DNA from 4 places in the Actinomadura sp. 21ATH genome. Region 4 is predicted to be linked to each of the others. Evidence: riboswitches for the same ligand, from Rfam matches in the RefSeq annotation. Region 4 holds a riboswitch; each other region holds the start of a gene.
What was found. A riboswitch is a leader RNA that binds a small molecule or an ion and turns the genes downstream of it on or off. The one in region 4 is predicted to bind cyclic di-AMP.
Positions count from the first base shown of each region.

Region 1 (5,069 bases), on a different contig from region 4:
GCGATCATGCGGCAGGCCAGCCAGGCCTCCTGGTACGACTGCGCGAGCCGGTCCGCGCCGTCCTCGAAGGCGGCGCGGCCGGGGAGCGCGGCGGGCAGCCGCCCGGCGGCGACCTCGGCGCGCAGCTCGCGGGCGGCCGACCGCACGCCCACCCGCCGGCCCTTGTAGCCGGTGTAGTCGGCGAAGCCCTCGATCAGCCACAGCGGGGTGCGGCCGTCGCGGGCGCCGCCGGTGGCGACATGGGTGAGCTCGTGGGTCAGCACGACGTCGCGGCCGAGGGCGTTGAGGCGGCCGAAGGAATCGGGGGCGATGACGATGCGGTCGGCGCCGCCGCCTCGGACCGCGGGCATGACGGTCGCGAGCGCCGCGATCCCGGCCGGCTCGCCGCCGCCGCCCGCCAGGGCCCCGGCCCGCGCGGGGTCGGCGGGGACGAGCGCGACGGCGCGGCGCTCCCAGCCCTTCTCCGCGAGCGGGCCGGCGACCGCGTCCACCGCCGGTACGGCCGCGTCCAGGCGCCGCGCGATCTCCGCCAGCCCGGGGCCGTCGCCGGCGGCCAGCACCGAACGGCCCCTGACCACGGTGATCGGGCCGCCGTCCCAGATCTCGGCGTCGTCGGCCAGGCCGCGGCCCGCGCCGTCGCCGGTGATGACCCAGCGGCCGCCGCGCGGCGCGAACGCCAGGTGGCGGGTCCGGACCAGCGGCGCCGCGTCGTGGCCGCGCAGCCGGTAGCGCAGCTCCACCTGGACGGTCGCGGCGCCGCCCGCCGTGGACGCGACCGCGGCGAAGCGCTCCCGCCACCCCTCCAGGGGCAGCTTGAGCAGGTTGTCGAACATCACGGCCTGCGCTCGCCGGTACCCGGCCGGGGCGGCGGCGACCGTGGCGAGGAAGGCGGTCCGGTCGCGGTCGCGCACGGCGCGCTCGCGGTTGGCCAGGACGGCCTCCACGGCCCGCCGGTCGGGGGGCCCGACGTCGGCGGCGGCCGTCGCGGCGGGGCCGGGCGCCGGACCGCCGGGGCCGGTGCGGGCGGCGGTCACGCCGGCGCCCGCGAGCGCGCAGAGCGCGGCGCCCGCGGCGAGGACCGCCAGGGTCCGCCGCCGCGGGACGCCGCGCCACCGCCCGCCGGCCGGTCCGTCCATGCGCGAGATCCTATTGACCGCCGCGCGTGGTCCGGCCCGCCGGAGGAAGGCTCACTTCGCGTAGTCGGGGTAGCCGTAGCCGACGATCTGGTCGGCCGACCGCTCGCGGATCTTGACGGCGTTGGAGGTGTTGCCCTCGACGGTGCGGACCTTGCCGCGGCCGGCCGTCTCGACCACCATCCCGACGTGCACGATGTCGTCGAGCGACTTGCCGCCGCCCCAGTCGAAGAACACGATTGCGCCGGGGCGGGGCTCGGTGCCCCAGCGGCCGTTCTCCTTGAACCACTTGGCGTGCTCGACCGTCCAGGCGTCCTTGCCGAGCTGGTCGCTGAAGCCGATGCGGTCGCCGATCCAGGAGATGAACATGCTGCACCAGGCGGCGTCGTCGTAAGCCTTGATGGAGCCGCCGTCGCGCGCCACGGTCTCCCTGGCCCGCTCGGTCGTCATGTACCAGTCCTGGAACTTGGTCTGGCCCGAGCCGTTCTCGGAGATGCCGACCTGCGACTTGGCCAGCTCGATGGCGTCGTCCGCGGTGGGCTTCCTGGTCCGCTCGCGGGAGCCCTTCGCCCCGCCGGCCTTGCCTTCCTTGCTCGCCTTGCTCTGCTTGCTCTGCTTGCTCGCCTCGCCGTTCGCGCCGGCCTTCTCCGCCTGGGCCGCGGCGGCGGCCAGTGAGGCGCCGGGGCGGCCGGGGGAGCCGGCCTCGCCGGCGAACGCCTGCGTCGTGACGGCGGCCAGGCCGACGACGGTCGCGCCGGCGACGATGCCGCCGGTGGTACGGAGGCTGGCGACGAGGGGATGGGTCTTGCGGTGCTTGCCTGCCACGGAGGGCTCCTCAGCTTCCATGCCGCCTACCGGGTTAGCTGACGGGTTCGGGCGTGGAAGCTGCCCTACGGCGCGTACGAGCGCGGGCCGGCGCCGGGCCGGTGCGGGCTGGTACGAGGCCGATTCACCCCATGGGACATGTGGGTCCCCGGTTCCGCGATCGCGGATTCGGCGGGTGGGCGCCCGTGCGCCGGGCGCCCGCTATCGGGTCTGGTCAGGTCTTCCGGCGCCCTCGGGGGCGAGGGCGCTGCGGGAAGGAGAAGGGGGTACGGGCGGCCCGGTGGAACGGGACGCGCCCCCGGCCACGGCCCGATGGGAGGGCCGCCGCGAGGCGCCGGCGGCACCCATGCGCGCTGCCGGTGTGCTCACTGGACGGCCGGGCCGGCCGGTTCGCGGCACCTGGGAGGCGCCGAGCGGGGGCGGCACCTGGGGGGCGCCGCGGGAGGGGCGGGTGGTGCTGGAGTGCACCACGGGCCGGGAACGACGCCTGGGGGACGCCGTAAGTGGGACACAAGGTACCAAAGGTCGCGAAGTTGGCAAATAGGGCACAAAAAACCGGCGGACCAGGAATAACTCCTGGTCCGCCGGTGGGTGCCGCTCGGGGGTCGCGGTCCTACGGCCGCCCTGCTCCGTAGTAGTTGGAGAGGTAGTAGCCCGAGGTGATGCTCACGACCTCCACGTTCTTGCCGGTACGCGGGGCGTGGATCATCTTGCCGCCGCCCACGTACATGCCGACGTGCCCGAGGTTGTTGAAGAACACCAGGTCGCCGGGCTGCAGGGCGCTCTTGGCGACCCGCTTGGTGGCGGCGTACTGCGAGTTGGTCGTCCGCGTGATGCTGACGCCCGCCGCCGCCCACGACTTCATGGTCAGGCCCGAGCAGTCGTAGGAGCTCGGACCCGCGGCGCCGTACGAGTACGGCTTGCCGAGCTGGGCGTAGGCGAAGTTCAGCGCGGTGCGCGCCGAGCCGCTGGCGGGCCCGTTGTAGCTGCCGCCGGTGGCGCCGCCGCCCGAGGAGGTCGGCTCGCCCAGCCGGGCCAGCAGCCGCTTCTGCTTGGCGATCGACTTGTCGACCTCGGCCTTCTTGGCCTTCACTTCCTTGGCCTTGCCGAGCGCCTCGTCGTAGGCGGCCTTGGCCTGCGCCTGCTCCCGCCGCACCCGCTGGGCCGAGGCCAGGAACTGGGCCATCTCGGAGCTGCGGTTGCGCGACAGGTGCGAGAACACGGCGGCCTGGTCCAGCACGGCCTGCGGGTTCTCGGCGCCGACGAACCCGGCGACGTCGCCGGTGTCGCCCTGCTTGTACGCGTTGGCGGCCATGGCGGCGATCTTCGTGCGGAGCTGCTCGAAGGTCGCCTGCTCCTCCTTGCCCGCCGCCTGGGTCGCCTTCCACTTCTTCTTGGCGACCTTGAGCTTCTCGTTCGCCTGGTTGTACTTCTCCACCAGCTGCTCGACCTGCTCGTTCAGCTTGGTGAGCTTCTTGCGGGCGTCGGCCGCGCTCGGGTCGGCGTGCGCAGCGGTGGCGGGGAAGGCGAGCGAGGCGGTCACGGCGAGGCAGACGGTCGCCGTGAACCGGCGGGAGGCGCCGCGCCCCGCCATGAAGCCCTGGCGGGAACGGCCGGGAGCCGGGCCCGCCTCGGTGATATCACTGGCCACGATCGGTTGTGCCCCTCTCGTCCACGATGTCAGCGGACGACACTAGCGACGGGCACCACCCGTCACAACCGATTCGTTAGTCTTCGACGCCTGAATGCGGGCTTTATCGGCGTTCCGTGAGATTAAGATCACGAAGCGCATCCGAGCGGGGAAGGTCTCGCCCGCGGTCAGGACCGGCCGAGCCGGCGGAGCAGCAGCGTGGAGGGCGCGGGCCGGGCGCCGGCCCGCCGCGCCGCGTCGGCCACCTCCCGGTCGGCCGACACGACCACCACCGCCCGCCCGGGCGGCTCCGCGCGCACCAGCTCGCCGATGAGCTCGTCGGCGGTGCTGCCCGGCCTGCTGAACAGCACCCGCACCCCGCGCGGCGCCTGGATCGCCACCGGGGCGTCCAGCTCCGCACCGTCGAACACGCAGGTGACCTCGGCACGGGTCTGCGCGGCCAGCCCGCCCAGGCCCGACAGCAGCCGGGTGCGCTGGTCGGCCAGCGGCAGCCCGCCGTACCCGGTCTTGGTGACGTTGTAGCCGTCCACCAGCAGGTGCACCTGGGGGAGCGTCAGCAGCCGGTCGAGCAGGTGCGGGTCGTCGTCCGACAGCGCGCGGCCGGGCAGCGCGGCGTGCACCGGGCGGTCCGGGCCCGCGCCCGCCACCGCGTCCGCGGGCCGCGCGATCGTCGAGGGCAGCGCCAGCTCCCGGCGCACCCCCTGCGCGGCGTCCACCAGCGTGTCGAGCAGCATCCGCAGCCGCACGTCGTCGACGTTGCGGCCCTCCCTGGACGCGCGCCGCGCCGCCTCCGCCGAGGTCTCCGCGCGCTCCAGCTTCGAGCGCAGCCTGCGGAGCTCCTTGTCGGCCGCCGCGGTGCTCTCGCGGGCGGCGGCCAGCTCCCGCTCGGTGCCCTCGGCCAGCGCGTCGGCGCGCTCCTGCGCCGCCTTGGCCCTGGTCCGCGAGTCGTGCAGCTTGCGGCGCAGCTCCGCCACCTCGGCCTTGGCGTCGCGCAGCTCGGCGCGCAGCCGCTCCACCTCGGCCGACCGGGCCGTACGGGCCGCGGCGACCTCGGCGCGCAGCTCGGCGATGCGCCGCTCGGCGGCCTCGCCCTCCGACGCGCTCGCGGACCGCTCCAGCTCGGCGCGGGCGGCCTCCACCAGCCGGGTCCAGCCCGCGGGGCGCAGCAGGTACGCCAGCACCGCCACCCGGACCGGATCGGCGGCCGGCGGCGCCTTGCCCTCCCGCACCGCCTCGGCCAGCTCGGGCTGCGCCTCGGCGAGCGGGCTCGCCACCCGCTCCCGGAACGCCTCGTCCTTCTCCAGCTGGCCCGCGATGTGCTGGCCCGCCAGCTTGGCGCGCTTGCGGCGCTCGAAGCGGGCGAACCGGCGCAGCGGCAGCGGGACCTCGTCGGCCGGGACCGCCCCGATCAGCTCGGCGGCGGCCTCCACGACCCCCGCCCGCACCGCTTCGGGGAGGGG
Region 1 is NZ_JBGNUR010000004.1:337,445-342,513, forward strand. It holds gene ACA361_RS16275 (hypothetical protein) at 1-1,136, opposite strand, end outside; gene ACA361_RS16280 (CHAP domain-containing protein) at 1,188-1,958, opposite strand; cyclic di-AMP (ydaO/yuaA leader) riboswitch at 1,966-2,142, opposite strand; gene ACA361_RS16285 (NlpC/P60 family protein) at 2,572-3,609, opposite strand; gene ACA361_RS16290 (NYN domain-containing protein) at 3,777-5,054, opposite strand.
Region 1: it holds a riboswitch for cyclic di-AMP, as region 4 does, so the genes downstream of both, ACA361_RS16280 (CHAP domain-containing protein) here and ACA361_RS29305 (coiled-coil domain-containing protein) in region 4, are expected to answer to the same signal.

Region 2 (5,069 bases), on a different contig from region 4:
CGGGATCCCGCGGAGAGGTGACATGGATCACCTCACATCGACGCTGGAGCGCGCCGGGGTACGAGCGGGGGAAGTGTCATGGCGACCTTGAATTGCCCTGTCTGTGACGAGCCCTTCCAGCAGGGCGATCTGCTCTGCCTGAGCTGCGGGGCCAATCTGGCGCGCGCCGGGGGCGGCCGCCGGCAGGGACCGGCGTACGACGACCAGCAGCCACCGCGGATTCCGCCCCCGCCCGGCCCCCAGCAGGGCTACGGGCAGCAGCCCGCCTACGGCCAGGACCAGCAGCCCGCCTACGGGCAGCAGGACCAGTACGGGCAGGACCCGTACGGCGGCCACCAGCAGGCTCCCCAGCACCACCAGCAGCAGGGCGGCCAGCACCAGCAGGGCGGCGGCCAGTACGGCCAGCCGCAGCAACCCGGCCCGGGCGACAACCCGTACGGCGGCGGTGGCGGCGACGCCCAGTTCGGCGCCCCGTACGGCCAGCAGGGCCAGCAGCAGCCCCCGGCGCAGAACCCGCACCAGCCGCCCGGCCCGCCCCAGTACCAGCAGGGCGGCGGCCAGCATGACCAGTACGGCCAGCCGCAGCCCCAGTACGGCGAGCCGCAGCAGCAGCCGCCGGTCCCGAACGACCCGTGGGGCTCGCCCCAGCAGGGCCAGCAGGGCCAGCCCCAGCAGGACCAGAACCAGTGGGGCGCTCCCCCGCCGCCCTCACCGGACCAGTGGGGCCAGCCGCAGCAGCAGCCACCGCAGCCGCAGCACGGAGGCGGCCAGCACCAGCACCAGCCCCCGCCGCCGCAGCACCAGCAGCATCAGGGCCAGCCCCAGCAGGACCAGTGGGGCGCTCCCCCGCAGCAGGACCAGTGGGGGCAGCCGCAGGGCGGCGGCCAGTACGGCCAGCCGCAGCAGCCCGGCCCGGCCGACAACCCGTACGGGCAGGCGCCCCAGCAGGGCCTCCAGCCCCCGCCGCACGGCCGCGAGGCCACCCTGCTCCCGCAGGACCAGCAAGGGCAGCACCGTCCGGGTCCCGACAGCACGGGCCTGATGTGCCCCTACTGCGAGGCCGTGCTGAGCAACCCGAGCGCCGCGCAGTGCGACTCCTGCCTGCGGCCGCTGCCGCAGCAGGGCACGCCGGTGCTGCGGGTCCTGTTCCCCACGGGCGAGCTCAAGGTCTCGGTCGGCCAGCACCTGGTCCTGGGCCGGGACGCGGGCCAGTCGCCGGTGGCGGCCACGTTCACGCAGTACGACAACGTGTCGCGGCGCCACTCGACCGTCTGGCTCGACCCGTCCGGGACGGCCTGGGTCCGCGACGAGGGCTCCACCAACGGCACCTTCGTCAACGGCGAGCGCCTCCCGCGCGGCGTCGAGGCCCCCCTCCGCGACGGCGACCAGCTCCGCCTGGCCGCCGACGTGACCGGCACCGTCCAGCTGAAGTAAGCGGCAGCACCGCAGAAAGCCCGAGGGCCGCTCCGTACGACGGAGCGGCCCTCGGGCTTTCCAGGGCGTCAGCTCGCGCGCTTGGCGCGGGCGCGGGTGCGCTCGCGCTCCTTGGCGTCCAGGACGACCTTGCGGAGCCGTACGGCGGTCGGGGTGACCTCGACGCACTCGTCCTCGCGGACGAACTCCAGGGCCTCCTCAAGGGTGAGCAGGCGGGGCGGGGTGAGGGTCTCGGTGCTCTCGGCCGTGGAGGAGCGGATGTTGGTCTTCTGCTTCTCCTTGCAGATGTTGACGTCCATGTCGTCGGAGCGCGAGTTCTCGCCGACGATCATGCCCTCGTACACCTGCGTGGTGGGGCCGACGAAGAAGGTCCCGCGCTCCTGGAGGTTGGTGATCGCGTACGCGGTGGCGGCGCCGGTGCGGTCGGCGACCAGGGACCCGGACGGGCGGGTGCGCAGCTCGCCGAACCAGGGCTCGTAGCCCTCGAAGACGTGGTGCGCCATCCCGGTGCCGCGGGTCTCGGTGAGGAACTCGGTGCGGAAGCCGATCAGGCCGCGGGCGGGGACCAGGAACTCCATCCGGATCCAGCCGGTGCCGTGGTTGGTCATGTGCTCCATGCGGCCCTTGCGGACGGCCATGAGCTGCGTGACCGCGCCGAGGTGCTCCTCGGGGAGGTCGACGGTGAGCCGCTCGACGGGCTCGTGCTTCTTGCCGTCGATCTCGCGGGCGACGACCTGCGGCTTGCCGACGGTGAGCTCGTAGCCCTCGCGGCGCATGTTCTCGACGAGGATGGCCAGCGCCAGCTCGCCGCGGCCCTGGACCTCCCAGGCGTCGGGACGCTCGGTGGGCAGCACCCGGATCGAGACGTTGCCGATCAGCTCGCGGTCCAGGCGGTCCTTGACCAGCCGGGCGGTGACCTTGGTGCCCTTCTCGCGGCCGGCGAGCGGGCTGGTGTTGGTGCCGATCGTCATCGAGATCGCCGGCTCGTCCACCGTGATCAGCGGCAGCGGGCGCGGGTCGTCGGGGTCGGCGAGGGTCTCGCCGATCATGATGTCGTCGATGCCGGCCAGCGCGATGATGTCGCCGGGCCCGGCCTCGTCGGCGGGCTTGCGGGTGAGCGCCTCGGTCATCATCAGCTCGCTGATCCGGACGCGCTCGACGCTGCCGTCGCGCTTGCACCAGGCGACGGACTGGCCCTTCTTGATGACTCCCGAGTGCACCCGGCAGAGCGCGATCCGGCCGAGGTAGCTGGAGGCGTCCAGGTTGGTGACGTGCGCCTGGAGCGGGGCGTCGGGGTCGTACGAGGGGGCCGGGATCGTCTGCTTGATGATGTCGAACAGCGGCTCGAGGTCCTCGCTGTCGGGCATCCCGCCGTTCTCGGGCTTGGCGAGGGACGCGCGGCCGGCCCGGCCGGAGGCGTAGACGATCGGGAAGTCGATCTGGTCCTCTTCGGCGTCGAGGTCCATGAACAGCTCGTACGTCTCGTCGACGACCTCGTCGATGCGGGCGTCCGGCCGGTCGGTCTTGTTGACCACGAGGATCACCGGCAGCTTCGCGGCCAGCGCCTTGCGCAGCACGAACCGGGTCTGCGGGAGCGGGCCCTCGCTGGCGTCCACCAGGAGCACGACGCCGTCGACCATGGACAGGCCGCGCTCGACCTCGCCGCCGAAGTCGGCGTGGCCGGGCGTGTCGATGATGTTGATCGTCATCCCGGCGTGCCGGACGGCGGTGTTCTTGGCCAGGATCGTGATGCCCTTCTCACGCTCCAGGTCGCCGGAGTCCATGACGCGGTCGTCCACGTCCTGGTTGTCGCGGAACGCCCCGGACTGCCAGAGCATGGCGTCGACCAGCGTCGTCTTCCCGTGGTCGACGTGGGCGACGATCGCGACGTTCCGGAGGTCGTCACGCGTGGAGATGGGCATGCGGTCTCGCCTTGGGTGAGAGTGTGGGGTTCCGCCGCAGACTGCGACTCTTTCGATTCTACTGGCCGTACAACGTCGACGGCCCGCTCCCGTCTTCCCGAGCGCCGCACATCTTGCTATTTGGCCAACTTTGCCCGGACTTTGTACTCTCCCGTAATCCGGTCGTTCCGAGTCCCGCCCCCCGGGACGACGGCCGGACACCGCCGAATCCCCCTCGGGGGAACCGGGGACCCAGGCCCCCTGGGGTGAATCGGCGCGCACTCCCGCGCGCCGTAGGGCGACTCCTGGCCCGAACCCGTCAGCTAACCCGGTAGGCGGCCAAGGAGAGGAGTTCACCGGTTTGTCACCGGCTCGCGAACGGCGCGGCTTCGCCGTGCCCTCCCTCACCGCTGCCTCGATCGTCGCGTTCGGCGCGCTGACCCCGATCGCCGCGGAGGCCGCCGTGCACCCGGCGGCCGCGCCCACGCTCGCGCCCCCGGCCGTACGGGCCGCTGCCACCCCCGCCGCGCAGCCCAAGCCGTCCGAGAGCGAGCTGCGCAAGCGCCTGGACGCGCTGAACACCGAGGCCGAGAGGCTGACCGAGGCGTACAACAAGACCCGCGTCGACCTGAAGGCCGCGCAGCGGGCCGAGCGGACCGCCGCCCAGACCGCCGCGCGCCTCCAGCAGCAGGCCGCGCCCGCCCGCGAGGAGCTGGGCCGGCTCGCCGCCGCCAACTACATGGCGGGCGGCTCGGACATGTTCTACGGCGCCGGCACCGACACCTCCGGGCTGTCGGCCTCCGCGTACCTGGCGCAGAGCCGCGCCGCCGCCGTGAACCGCCTCCAGGCGCAGATCGACCAGGCCACCCGGGCGCAGAACGCCGCCAGGGCCGAGACCGCCAAGGTCCAGCAGGCCGCGACCAAGGCCGCGCAGGCCCGCGAGACGGCCCGTTCCAAGGTCGCCGAGGTCGTCAGGCAGCTGGACAAGCTGACCACCACCCGGGTCAGGGACCCCAAGACCGGGCTCAAGGCCACCGTGAAGGGCTCCGACCTGCCCGCCAAGATGGCCCGCAAGGCGCTCACCAAGATCGGCAGCCCGTACGTGTGGGCCGCCGCGGGACCGAACAGCTTCGACTGCTCCGGCCTGGTGGTCTGGGCGTACGGGAAGGTCGGCAAGCCCGGCCTCCCCCACTACACCGGCGCCCTGTACGGCGAGGGCCGGAAGGTGAGCAGGGGCGAGCTGCGGTCCGGCGACCTGGTCTACTTCGGCTCCAGCCTGCACCACATGGGGATCTACCTCAGCGACGGCAAGTACCTGCACGCCCCGCAGACCGGCGATGTGGTGAAGATCTCGAAGATGTCGGACCGCTCCGACTACGCGGGCGCCAACCGGATCTCCTGAGACCGGCCGGCGGGCCGGCGCGGGCCCGCCGGTCCACCCGCGCCCCGCCGGCAGCCGGCCGCCCGTACGCGGCCTCAGCCGCTCAGGTGCGGCCGTACGGCCTCGACGATGGGCAGGTCCGCGGGGAGCCACGCCACGTCGTACAGCTCCGCCGGGCCCAGCCACCGCAGCGCGAGGTGCTCCAGCGCGCGCGCCTCGCCCTCGACGATCGCGGCGGTCCACACCCGCAGCACGCCGCCCAGGACCAGCGGCCAGTCGCCGCCGATCCGCTCGGCCAGGGCGATCTTGACGCCCAGCTCCTCGTGGCACTCGCGGACGAGGGCGTCCTCGTC
Region 2 is NZ_JBGNUR010000001.1:420,130-425,198, forward strand. It holds gene ACA361_RS02035 (4Fe-4S single cluster domain-containing protein) at 1-91, shown strand, start outside; gene ACA361_RS02040 (hypothetical protein) at 28-564, opposite strand; gene ACA361_RS02045 (hypothetical protein) at 709-1,014, opposite strand; gene ACA361_RS02050 (FHA domain-containing protein) at 1,042-1,434, shown strand; gene typA (translational GTPase TypA) at 1,503-3,356, opposite strand; cyclic di-AMP (ydaO/yuaA leader) riboswitch at 3,548-3,689, shown strand; gene ACA361_RS02060 (NlpC/P60 family protein) at 3,697-4,737, shown strand; gene ACA361_RS02065 ((deoxy)nucleoside triphosphate pyrophosphohydrolase) at 4,812-5,069, opposite strand, start outside.
Region 2: it holds a riboswitch for cyclic di-AMP, as region 4 does, so the genes downstream of both, ACA361_RS02060 (NlpC/P60 family protein) here and ACA361_RS29305 (coiled-coil domain-containing protein) in region 4, are expected to answer to the same signal.

Region 3 (5,069 bases), on a different contig from region 4:
CTGCGGCCGGTAGCCGCCGGAACTCGTCCACAGCTTCGGGTCGCGCTCGATCGCGAAGACGTCCGCGTGCCGCGCGATCCCCCACAGCCCGTTCGCCTCGTCGTGGTAGACGGGCGCCTCGGCCCGCAGCTCGGCGTACACCCGCCAGGGGTCGCCCGCGTACATCTCGCCGTCCAGCAGGTCCACGGTCGTGCGCATCGCCTCACTCCTCCGTGCTGACACCTCTGAGCGCGTCGGCGCCGAACATCGGCTCGAACGCGGCCCGGAAATCGGGCCCGCGGCGCAGATGGTGGCCGCCGTCCACGTTGATGACCTGGCCGGTGATCCAGGACGACTCGGGCCCCACCAGGAACCGCGCCGCCTCGGCGATGTCCTCCGGCTCGCCGACCCGTTCCAGCGGCATGCACGCCAGGTAGTCGTCCAGGACCGGGCCCGGCTCGGTGAACCCGGCGACCAGCTCGGTGCGCACCAGGCCGGGGCGGATCCCGTTCACCCGGATCCCGATCCCGCCCAGCTCGTCGGCGGCCAGCTTCACCAGGTGGTCGACCGCCGCCTTGGACACCCCGTACGCGCCGAACCAGCGGTGCGTGTTGGACGAGGCGATCGACGAGATCGCCACGAACGCGCCGCCGCCGGTACGGGACATGTGCCGCACCGCGTGCTTGAGGGTGAGCATGGTGCCGGTCGCGTTCAGGTCCATCGTGTCCCGCCAGGCGGCGGTGTCGAGCTGGGGGACCGGGCCGATCGAGCTGGTGCCGCCGGCGGAGTGGACCACGGCGCGCAGCGGCCCGGCCCCGGCGGCGGTACGGAGCGCCGCGGCGATCTGCTCCTCGTCGGTGACGTCCGCCACCGCCCACCCGCAGCCGATCTCCTTGGCGGCGGCCTCCAGCCGCTCGGCCGTACGGCCGCAGATGGTCACGGCGGCGCCGTCGGCCGCCAGCCGCCGGGCGCAGGCCAGGCCGATCCCGCTGCCGCCGCCGGTGACCAGCGCGGACGTGCCTTCGAGCGTCATTCGGGGCTCCAGAGTGGTTCGGGGGTCTCGAATCCGGCCGGGGCGCCCCACGCGTTGCGGTGGGTGACCTCGTGCGCGGGGCGGCGGGCGGCCACGCCCCACCGGCCGGTGGGGTAGCCGAAGGAGACGCAACAGGCCATGGTCCAGTGCTCGTCCTTGGGGACGCCGAGGATGTCGTACGTCTCGTCCGGGTGGAAGAAGCCCAGGACGGAGGTGAGGGAGCTGCCGACGCCCTCGGCCCGCGCGGCCAGCTGCGCGCTCCAGACGGCGGGGAAGATCGAGCCGCCGTTCGGGTCGAACCGGGTGAAGGCGAAGAGGAACAGCGGTACTTCCTCGAAGTGGTCGGCGAGCCACTGCGCCGACCGCTGGACGCGCAGCATCTGGGCGCTGCCCGGGTCGTCGGGGTCGGCGTTGGCGGCGTCCAGCCGGTCCTTGTAGACGGTCTTCCAGAGCTGGTCGATGGAGTCGCGGTAGAGCGGCCCGATCCGGCCCTTCACCTCGGGGTCGTCCACCAGCAGGAACCGCCAGTCCTGGGCGTTCCCGCCGCTGGGCGCCCGCACGGCGGCGTCCATGATGCGGCGCTGGACCTCCAGCGGCACCGGGTCGGGGCGGACCCGGCGCATCGCGCGGGTGGTGTAGAGGGCCTCGTGCAGGTCCATCGGCGGCTCCGATCGGAGACTGGTGTCTAGACTAACGTCACGAACCAAGCAAGCGATAGGGCGAAGAATGATCTACCCGATGCATCCTCGCCCGCGGGCGGCGGGCCGGACAAGACCCCGCGCGCCCGCACGCCCGAGCCCGGCGCGCGAGGGGAACGGATGTGCGAGAAGATGGCGTCCGTCACCCGATCGGTCACCCCCGAAGGAGGCGCGTTGAGCGGCGATGCGCGGTTCACCGTGACCCGGACGCTGAGCAAGGAGCAGCAGGCCCGCCGGGAACGGCTGGTCGAGGCCGCCCGGCTGCTGGCGCTGGAGGGCGGCTACCCGGCCGTGACCATGCACGACGTGGCCGACCGCGCGGGTGTGGCGAGGGCCACGGTCTACCGCTACTTCGCCACCAAGGACCACCTGATCACCGAGGTGGCGGGCGCCTGGGTGCACCAGGTCACCGACGACGTCGAGGCCCTCGCGGTCGGCGACACCCCGATCGAGCGGCTCACCGCGCTGCTGGAGCGGATCATCCGGGTCGGGGCCGAGGAGATCCCGCTCACGTCGGCGATCGTCCAGGCCGTGACGTCCGAGGACTCGTCGGTCGAGGACGACCGGCTGGTGCTGTTCATGACCCTCCGCGACCGGCTGGCCGCCGCGATCGGCGACCCGGTGCCGGAGCGGGACCAGGTCGAGATCGTGATCGGCCATGTGCTGCTGGCCGCCCTGGTCAGCCTGACCTCGCTGCGGACCCCGGTGGACGAGGTCGTCGCCATGGTGACCACCGCCGGGCGGCTCGTCCTGGCCGGCGCCATCGCGGGCTCGGGCCCGGCCGCCGCGGGCGCGAGCGCCGGCGCCGAGCCCGCCGCCGCGACCTGACGCGCCGCTTTCCCGGGCGCGCGGGTGTGAGGCGGGTCTCAGAGCGTTCGTGACCCGGCCTTGGTGTGGCCTTTGTCGCTGGACCGGCGCCGAAGGCGCAGGTGAGGCGGGTGAAGCGGGCCTGGTGCCGCCGATTGGGCCGCTCGCCGACGCTACTTCCGGGCCGCCGGGCGGCGCACCGGGAGCGGGGCCCCTTCGGCCCGTACGGGGACCCGTTCGGCGAGGGTGCGGGCCAGCCGCAGGCCCCCGGCCACGCAGAGCGCGAGGGCCAGTACGGCCAGCCCCGCGAGGCCCAGCAGAGTGATCGCCAACAACCCCAGATCCGGCAGCATCGCCGCGTTCCCTCCCGGTGCGTACGGGTCGATCCGACACGAGAGTCCGAATCGTTCCCCGATGTCGGGAAGAGATGCGGGGGTCATGTGGTTTTGAACCTGTGTCCGCGTGCTTTGCACCGGATTTGCCACGAGCTAGAAGTTTGATACCTTCTGACCACCTCTGGGCGATGCACCCCATGCGTCGCCATTGGTAGGCGGGCCGAGCCGACCGGGCCGGATCCCGCCGACCGCGGTCGCGTGTGCGGACCATAGAACCCGCGCGAACCGTCCATCCATCTGATCGCAGTGCCGGTGGCCCCTGACGGCCGCCGGACCGCCGAGTCCGTTCCGCGCCGAAGACGGCGCCTGGAGCCGGGGACCCAACCATCTGGGGTGAATCGGTGCGCCTCCGCGCGCACCGTAGGGCGACTTCCACGTCCGAATCCGACAGCTAACCCGGTAGGCGGCCATGGAAGAAATCAGGAGACCCCTGCTGTGTCGTTCCGTATCTCTCCCGCTCTGCTCGCCGACCTTCGTGACCGCGCGAGCGAGCTGACCACCCAGACCCTCGCCCTGCGCGGCCGGGCCGCGGCCGGTGTGGCCGGCGGCGCCGCCCTGGGCGTGCTCGCCCTCGGCTCGGCCGTCGGCGCGGCCGCCTCCACCGGCGCCGCGGGCACCGAGGTCCAGACCGTCGCCGGCGTCGCCGGCGTCGGCAAGGGCGGCCACACCGCCGTCCAGCCCGAGCAGGTGAGCAGCCAGGCTCGGAAGGCCACCGGGACCGTCGCCGGCAAGGCCGCCGACGCCCAGAAGAAGGCCGGCTCGGCCAAGAAGGCCACCGCCAACGCCGGGTCCGCCACCGCCCGGGACGTGATCGCCCTCGCCAAGAAGCAGGTCGGGATCACCGAGGGCAAGGGCGGCCAGACCAAGTTCCACGACTGGTACGTGGGCACCGACAACGCCAAGCTGACCGCCGCGCGCGACGGCGGCAACGTCTCCAGCTACAACGGCGCCTCCTGGTGCAACATGTTCGTGTCCTGGGTCGGCGCGCAGACCGGCGTCAAGAACATGGGCTGGGACGCCTACACCGTCGAGCACGCCAAGTGGTTCAAGAAGACCGGCCGCTGGGGCCAGGAGGCCAAGCCCGGCTCCGTGGTGTTCTTCTCCTGGAACGGCGGCGGCATCAACTCGATCGAGCACGTCGGCCTGGTCGTCAAGGACAACGGCGACGGCACCGTCGACACCGTCGAGGGCAACACCGGCAACGCCGTGAAGGAGAAGACGCGGCAGAAGTCGCAGATCGTCGGCTACGGCTACCCCGACTACCGGAAGAGCTGAGCCTCTCCGGCAACCGAGCCGCTCCGGAAACGCTGAGCCACTCCGGAAAACCCCTGGTCCGAGGGCGTCCGCACCTGGTGCGGGCGCCCTCGGCGCGTTCACCGGCCGCCCGAGCTTTCCGGGACAGAACGCGAGAATCCGTGAATATTGACGTCCGCTTGATCCCGAGTCGACCCGGTGATGGACCTGGCTGGAAATCACTGTCCCGGAGCGTGCGAAAGGGGATGGGATGCGGGTCCGGCCGGACGTCAGTGTCGTCGTGATCGCCTACAACGACGCCGGACGGCTGCCGCGCGCCGTCCGCTCGGCCCTCGGCCAGACGCTCGGCGGCGTCGAGGTGGTGATCGTCGACGACGCCAGCACCGACGGGACGGGCGAGGCCGCCGACCGGTTCGCGGCGGCGCACCCGGGCCGGGTCCGGGCCGTCCACCTGCCGGAGAACTCCGGCGGCTGCGGCCGCCCCCGCAACACCGGCGTGGAGCTGGCCCGCGGGGACCGGGTGATGTTCCTCGACAGCGACGACGTCCTGGACCGGCACGCCTGCCTCACCATGGTCGCCGCCGCCGAGGAGACCGGCGCCGACCTGGTCTCGGGCCTGTGCGTCCGCTCCCACCTGGGCCCGAAGGCCCGCGAGACGCCCTGGTACCCGCGGCTCTACCGGCGCCGGGCCGTCCACGACTCCGTCCTGGACCATCCCGACCTGCTCTACGACACGCTCTCGACCAACAAGTGCTACCGGCGGGACTTCCTGCTGGACCGCGGGCTCCGCTTCGTCGAGGACCTGCACTACGAGGACCTGCTGTTCTCGGCCGAGGCGTACCTGGCCGCGGACCGGATCGCGGTCGTCCCGCACCGCGTCTACACCTGGTACGTGGAGGCGCG
Region 3 is NZ_JBGNUR010000001.1:767,968-773,036, reverse strand. It holds gene ACA361_RS03805 (cytochrome P450) at 1-198, opposite strand, end outside; gene ACA361_RS03800 (SDR family oxidoreductase) at 203-1,012, opposite strand; gene ACA361_RS03795 (nitroreductase family protein) at 1,009-1,671, opposite strand; gene ACA361_RS03790 (TetR/AcrR family transcriptional regulator) at 1,885-2,538, shown strand; gene ACA361_RS03785 (hypothetical protein) at 2,691-2,870, opposite strand; cyclic di-AMP (ydaO/yuaA leader) riboswitch at 3,194-3,333, shown strand; gene ACA361_RS03780 (CHAP domain-containing protein) at 3,348-4,187, shown strand; gene ACA361_RS03775 (CDP-glycerol glycerophosphotransferase family protein) at 4,417-5,069, shown strand, end outside.
Region 3: it holds a riboswitch for cyclic di-AMP, as region 4 does, so the genes downstream of both, ACA361_RS03780 (CHAP domain-containing protein) here and ACA361_RS29305 (coiled-coil domain-containing protein) in region 4, are expected to answer to the same signal.

Region 4 (5,069 bases):
CAGGCTGCCGCTGCCGTGCACCTGCAGCTCACCCCCGGGCTCGGCCTTCAGCTTCCGGACCGCGTCGGCGACGTCACCGGAGATGACGGTCGTGTCCGCCCACCGCGGCTCGGTGATGGTGTTCGACGCCACGTACTTGGGCCGCCCGTTCAGCGCCGTCGAGATCGGGTTGTCGCCCTCGTTCGACCCCCACGTGCCGGTCCCCCAGGAGGCGGCGAAGATGTCGTACGTCCGCCGCCCGAACAGGAACGCGCCGGCGCGCTGGAACACCTGGCCGAGGTACGCCTCACCTTCGTGGTCGAACAGCGGCAGCGCCCAGCCGCCGCGCTCGAACCCGTCCCCGCGGTCCTCCTCGGCCCCTCCGAGCCCCTGCATCACACCATCGACGGAGACGTGCGTGACGGTCGTCAGTCTCATGTCGCAGATCCCTTCCCGCTGAGTTCGTCGCTCTCACCTCCGCTACGAACGAGGAACCCCCGATCCGACACCCCCGCCAGGATTTTCCGCGAGACTTTTCTCGATCGTGCCGGACACGCGAGAGAACGGAACACGAGGGAGACCAAGGTGGACGCGGACCTGAGGCCATGGGTCGTCTCAACCGACCCGGAGATCATCGATCGCTTGTTGCAACGATGGAGGCGGCTCGGCCCCCGAGAGAGCTTGGAGGATTACGCTCACGAGCTCGGCTGCCGTCCGAACGCGGAACTGGGGCAGGTCAACTCGATCTTCGTTCTGACGACCCCCGAAGGGGAGCGGTACCCCGTCTGGGAACCTGGCCCGAACCGGCGTCCGAAGCAGTCCCCGGTCGACTGATCGGCGGCGCCTACGAACGCGGGGCTTCCGCCTCAGGGACGTTCGTGCGCTGAGATGTTGGGTGGAAAGAGATCGGGGGCGTGTGCGCCCCCGATTCGGCCTCTCAGGAGATTTCGTGGTCCGCGGCTAGAAGACCGAAATGTGGACGTGGTCGTAGTGGTTGGCCGTGATGCCGCCGCGGTTCTCCATCATGCGCCAGCCGGGGCTGCGCATGTCGTAGATGCGCTGGCGCCAGATGACGTACTTGATGCCGAGCCGGTTGGCGTTGGCGACCGCGTAGTTGGCGGTGCGGTCGCCCTGGGAGCGGCCGCTGGCGGACGGTGAGGAGCCGCCGGTGCTCACCATGAAGTCGCAGGCGTGGCCGGTGCCGTGGTCCTGCGGGTCGCCGGTGCTGCGGACGCAGCCGATGGTCGGGAACGGGCCGAACTCGATGTCCAGGGTGTTCTTGACCTTGAGCATCCGGGGCGTGACGCCGCCCATGCCCACGCTCGGGGACTCGGGCTTGTACTTCTTGACCAGTGCCTGGATCTTGGTCTTCTGGCCGAGGAGGTCCCTGATCTCCTTCTGCAGGCCCTTGATCTTGGCCTCGTACTCCTTGCGGGCCTTCTCCTGCTCGTTCACCAGTTTCTGGATCTGCTGGACCTTGTTGGACTGGTTCAGCGCGACGTGGCTCGCCAGGCTCATGTTGCTGAGCGCGTTGGACGGGTCGTCGGCGGCCAGCACGGTGACGCTGGGGTCGGCGCCGCCGCTCATGTACTGGTTGGCCGCGAGCTGGGCCACCAGGCCGCGGGCGACCTGGAGGTCGGCCTGGAGGTCCCTGGCCTTCTCCTGGGCCTTCTTGACGCCGTACTGGGCGTCCTTCAGCTTGGCCAGGTCGCCGCCGTACGCCTTCTCCAGTTGCGCGATCTGCCTGTTGTACTTGCTGATGCGTCCGGAGTCGCCGGGGTCGGCATGGGCCGCGGGCACGGTGCCCGCGGTCAGCGGCAGGGCACCGGCGAGCGCCGCGAGTGCCAAGGCGGGGCGCCGCAGCCGAGCGTGCCACCGGCGGGTGGAGTTGGGGGTCTCCACGTCCTCTCCTCTCCTCGATCGCCTACCGGGTTAGCTGACGGGTTCGGGCCGGGAGCAGCCCTATCACCGTCCGCTGGGGGCGGGCGGTGAATTCACCCCGGCCGGCGGCCGGGCGCGAAGCCCGGACCCGCCGGCGTATGGGTCCCCGGTTCCCGGGCGGGGGGACGCGCCGGGATTAGGCCGGTCCGGCCGGCCCGCCCCGGGGGTCAGGGCGAGTCACCGACCGAACAATAACGAACTGTTCGGAACCATCCGGATCCTCGCCAAGATTAAACGGTGCGAACAGTGGAATGGTTCATCCGCCCACCGGGCCCGGCCCCCCGCTGGGAGCCGGGCCATCTTACGTGACGCGACTCACAGACCCGACTTGTAGAGGAGCCGGTTGGGCGTTCCGCTCCCAAGTCGACCGATTTGTCCCTTTGTCGAGTTGTCGTTCAGCCATTTCTGCACCTGCGGGAAAGTGGCGGTCTTCTTCCCGGCCAGGTACAGGGCCGCGACCCCGGCGACGTGCGGCGCCGCCATCGACGTGCCGCTCACCGTGGCCTTGCCGCCGCCCGGCCAGGTCGAGGTGATCCCGTAGCCCGGCGCCAGGATGTCGAGGCACTTGCCGTAGTTCGACCAGGTGGCCCGGTTGTCGTGGACCGTCGTCGCGCCGACCGCCATGACCCAGCCCGCGCTGGCCGGGGACGTCTTGCAGGCGTCCTGGCCCTCGTTGCCGGCCGCGACCGTGGTGAAGACGCCGGACCGGGACAGCTTCTCCAACGCCGCGTTCATCGCCGCGGACTTGCCGCCGCCGATCGACAGGTTCGCGACGGCGGGCTTGGCCGCGTTCTTCTGCAGCCACTCGATGGCGGCGACGATCGTCGACACGTACCCGTAGCCGTCGGCGTCCAGCACGCGCAGGCCGCGCAGCCTGACGTTCTTGGCCACGCCGTACGTCGCGGAGCCGATCGTCCCGGCCACGTGCGTCCCGTGGCCGTTGCGGTCCCAGCCGTCGCCGTTGAACTCGGGGCCGACCCACACCATCGAGGCGCGGCCGCCGAACTGGGGGTGGGTGTGGGCGAGGCCGGAGTCGATGACGTACGCGTTGACGCCCGTACCGGTCGACTTGTACGTGTACGTCTTCGACAGCGTCTTCTTGCGCTGGTCGATCCGGTCCAGGCCCCACACCGGGTTCTTCTGCGTGGCCGACGCCCGGACGAGCTGGTCCTGCTCGATCGCGGCCACCGCGGGGTCGCGGCGCAGCCGGTCCAGCTGGGACGGGTCCAGCTTGGCGGCGAAGCCGTTCAGGACGCGGTCGTACCGCTGCACCTTCGCGGCCTTGACCCGGGCGGCCGGGCCGGCCGGGGACGAACCCGGCTTCACGGTGACGATGTACCGGCCGGGGGCCGGGGTGCCCTGCGCCGCGACCACCGGGACGGGCGGCGCCTGGGGGGTTGCGGCGAAGGCGGGCAGGGTGGCGGCGGTACCGGCCGAGGCGACCGCGCCGATGATGAGCACCCTTCGGGGGAAAGTCCGCAAGAGCTCTCCTTCTCTCACGCGGGGACCGCGCACGGCGCCCGCGGCCGGGGTCGAGGCGACCCCGGGCGGAGGTACTTTATTGGATCTCTGCTGGATATGGCCGTTAAATCCGGCATTTCGGCTACGCCGACCGGTTGAGGTCACTAAGGGACGCGTGTCCCGGCCGCGCCTCAGTCGCGGCTGAGCTTGCCCTGGTAGCCCACCTCGGCGCTGCCCGGCGCCGACCACGCGTACTGCAGCGACCCGTCCGGCTGCCGGCTCACCAGCACGTCACCGGCGGTGCAGGGCTTGGCGATGGTCAGCGACATGTGCAGCTGGCGGTTGGTCCCGCGGGCGAACGCGAGCGTTCCGGTGCAGCCGTTCCGCGGGTACACCGCGCGCCCCGCCTTCGTGCCCTTCTCGAACGTCACCTCGACCGGGAACGAGGCGCCCCGCCCGCTGTTGACCAGCGTGCCCTTCCACGTCCCGGCGAACGCCTCGGGAACGGCCGTGACCGGCGTGTCGTCGATCCCGTCGGCCTTCCCGGCGGGCGCGCCGTCGTCGTCCCCGCGCATCTGCGGCAGGAGCACCAGGCCGATGATCGCGACGCCGACCAGCACCCCGATGGTGAGCGACAGCGCCACCCCGAGCAGGTGGTTGCCGGGCCGCGGCAGCCGCGCCAGCAGCCCGGCGAAGCCGCTCTCGCCGCCCGCGGGGGGCAGCGAAAGGATCGCGGTGGAGGAGCGCTCGTCCTCCCTGTCCGGCTCGCCCCGCCCGCCCATCCCCGGGATCAGGTGCGGCGTCGGCTCGGTACGGTCCGCCGGGTCCGGCAGGGGAGCGGCGGCCAGCGGCGGCATCGCCTGGGTGGCCGGATCGTGGTCGAACGCGGTGTCCTCGACGCGCGGCGTGTCGACCCGGGTGAGGTCGGACGGCTCCTGCGGCGGCCACTCGTTCCGCGGTCCGAGGACCGCCGGGGAGGCGGGCGCCCCGAAGCTCGCGGGCGGCGACGCGGCCGGCACCGGCTCGGCCGCGGCCACGGACGGCGCGGCGGGGGCGGGCTCGGGCAGAGGCTCGGGCCGGGGCGGGAGCGGCGGCGCCGGGGCGGCCGCGGCGGGTGCGGCGGCCGCCGAGGAACCGGCGAGCGCGCGGCCCTCGGCGACCAGCGACTCCGGCATCCGGTCGGCGAGCGGGCCCGCGCCGTCCAGGAGCCGGCCGAGCAGCTCGGCCGCGGTGGGCCGCTTGGCGGGCTCCTTGGAGAGCGCGTCCGCGACGATCCCGCGCAGGTAGAACGGCAGCGCCGTGATGTCCGGATCGTCGTACATGATCCGCTGCATGACCTCCGACGGCGAGCCCTCGCCGAACGGCGGCCGCCCGTTCGCCGCGAACAGCAGCACCGCGGCCCAGCCGAACACGTCCGCCGCCGGGCCGATGTCGACCCCGCTGAGCTGCTCCGGCGCCTTGTACGAGGGGTCGTCCCCGATCCGGCCGGTCGGCGCGGCGTTGACCGCGTCCAGCGCCTGGGTGAGGCCGAAGTCGCTCACCTGCGGACCGTTCCGGCCGAGCAGGACGTCCCCGGGCTCCAGGTCGTGGTGGACCGCCCCGGCCCGGTGGGCGGCGGCCAGCGCGACCGCCGTGCCGACCGCGAGCCGCTCGACGACCGCCGTGCCGCGCGGGCCCTCGTCGGCGAC
Region 4 is NZ_JBGNUR010000012.1:134,541-139,609, forward strand. It holds gene ACA361_RS29300 (dihydrofolate reductase family protein) at 1-417, opposite strand, end outside; gene ACA361_RS29305 (coiled-coil domain-containing protein) at 940-1,881, opposite strand; cyclic di-AMP (ydaO/yuaA leader) riboswitch at 1,885-2,063, opposite strand; gene ACA361_RS29310 (S8 family peptidase) at 2,236-3,402, opposite strand; gene ACA361_RS29315 (serine/threonine protein kinase) at 3,573-5,069, opposite strand, start outside.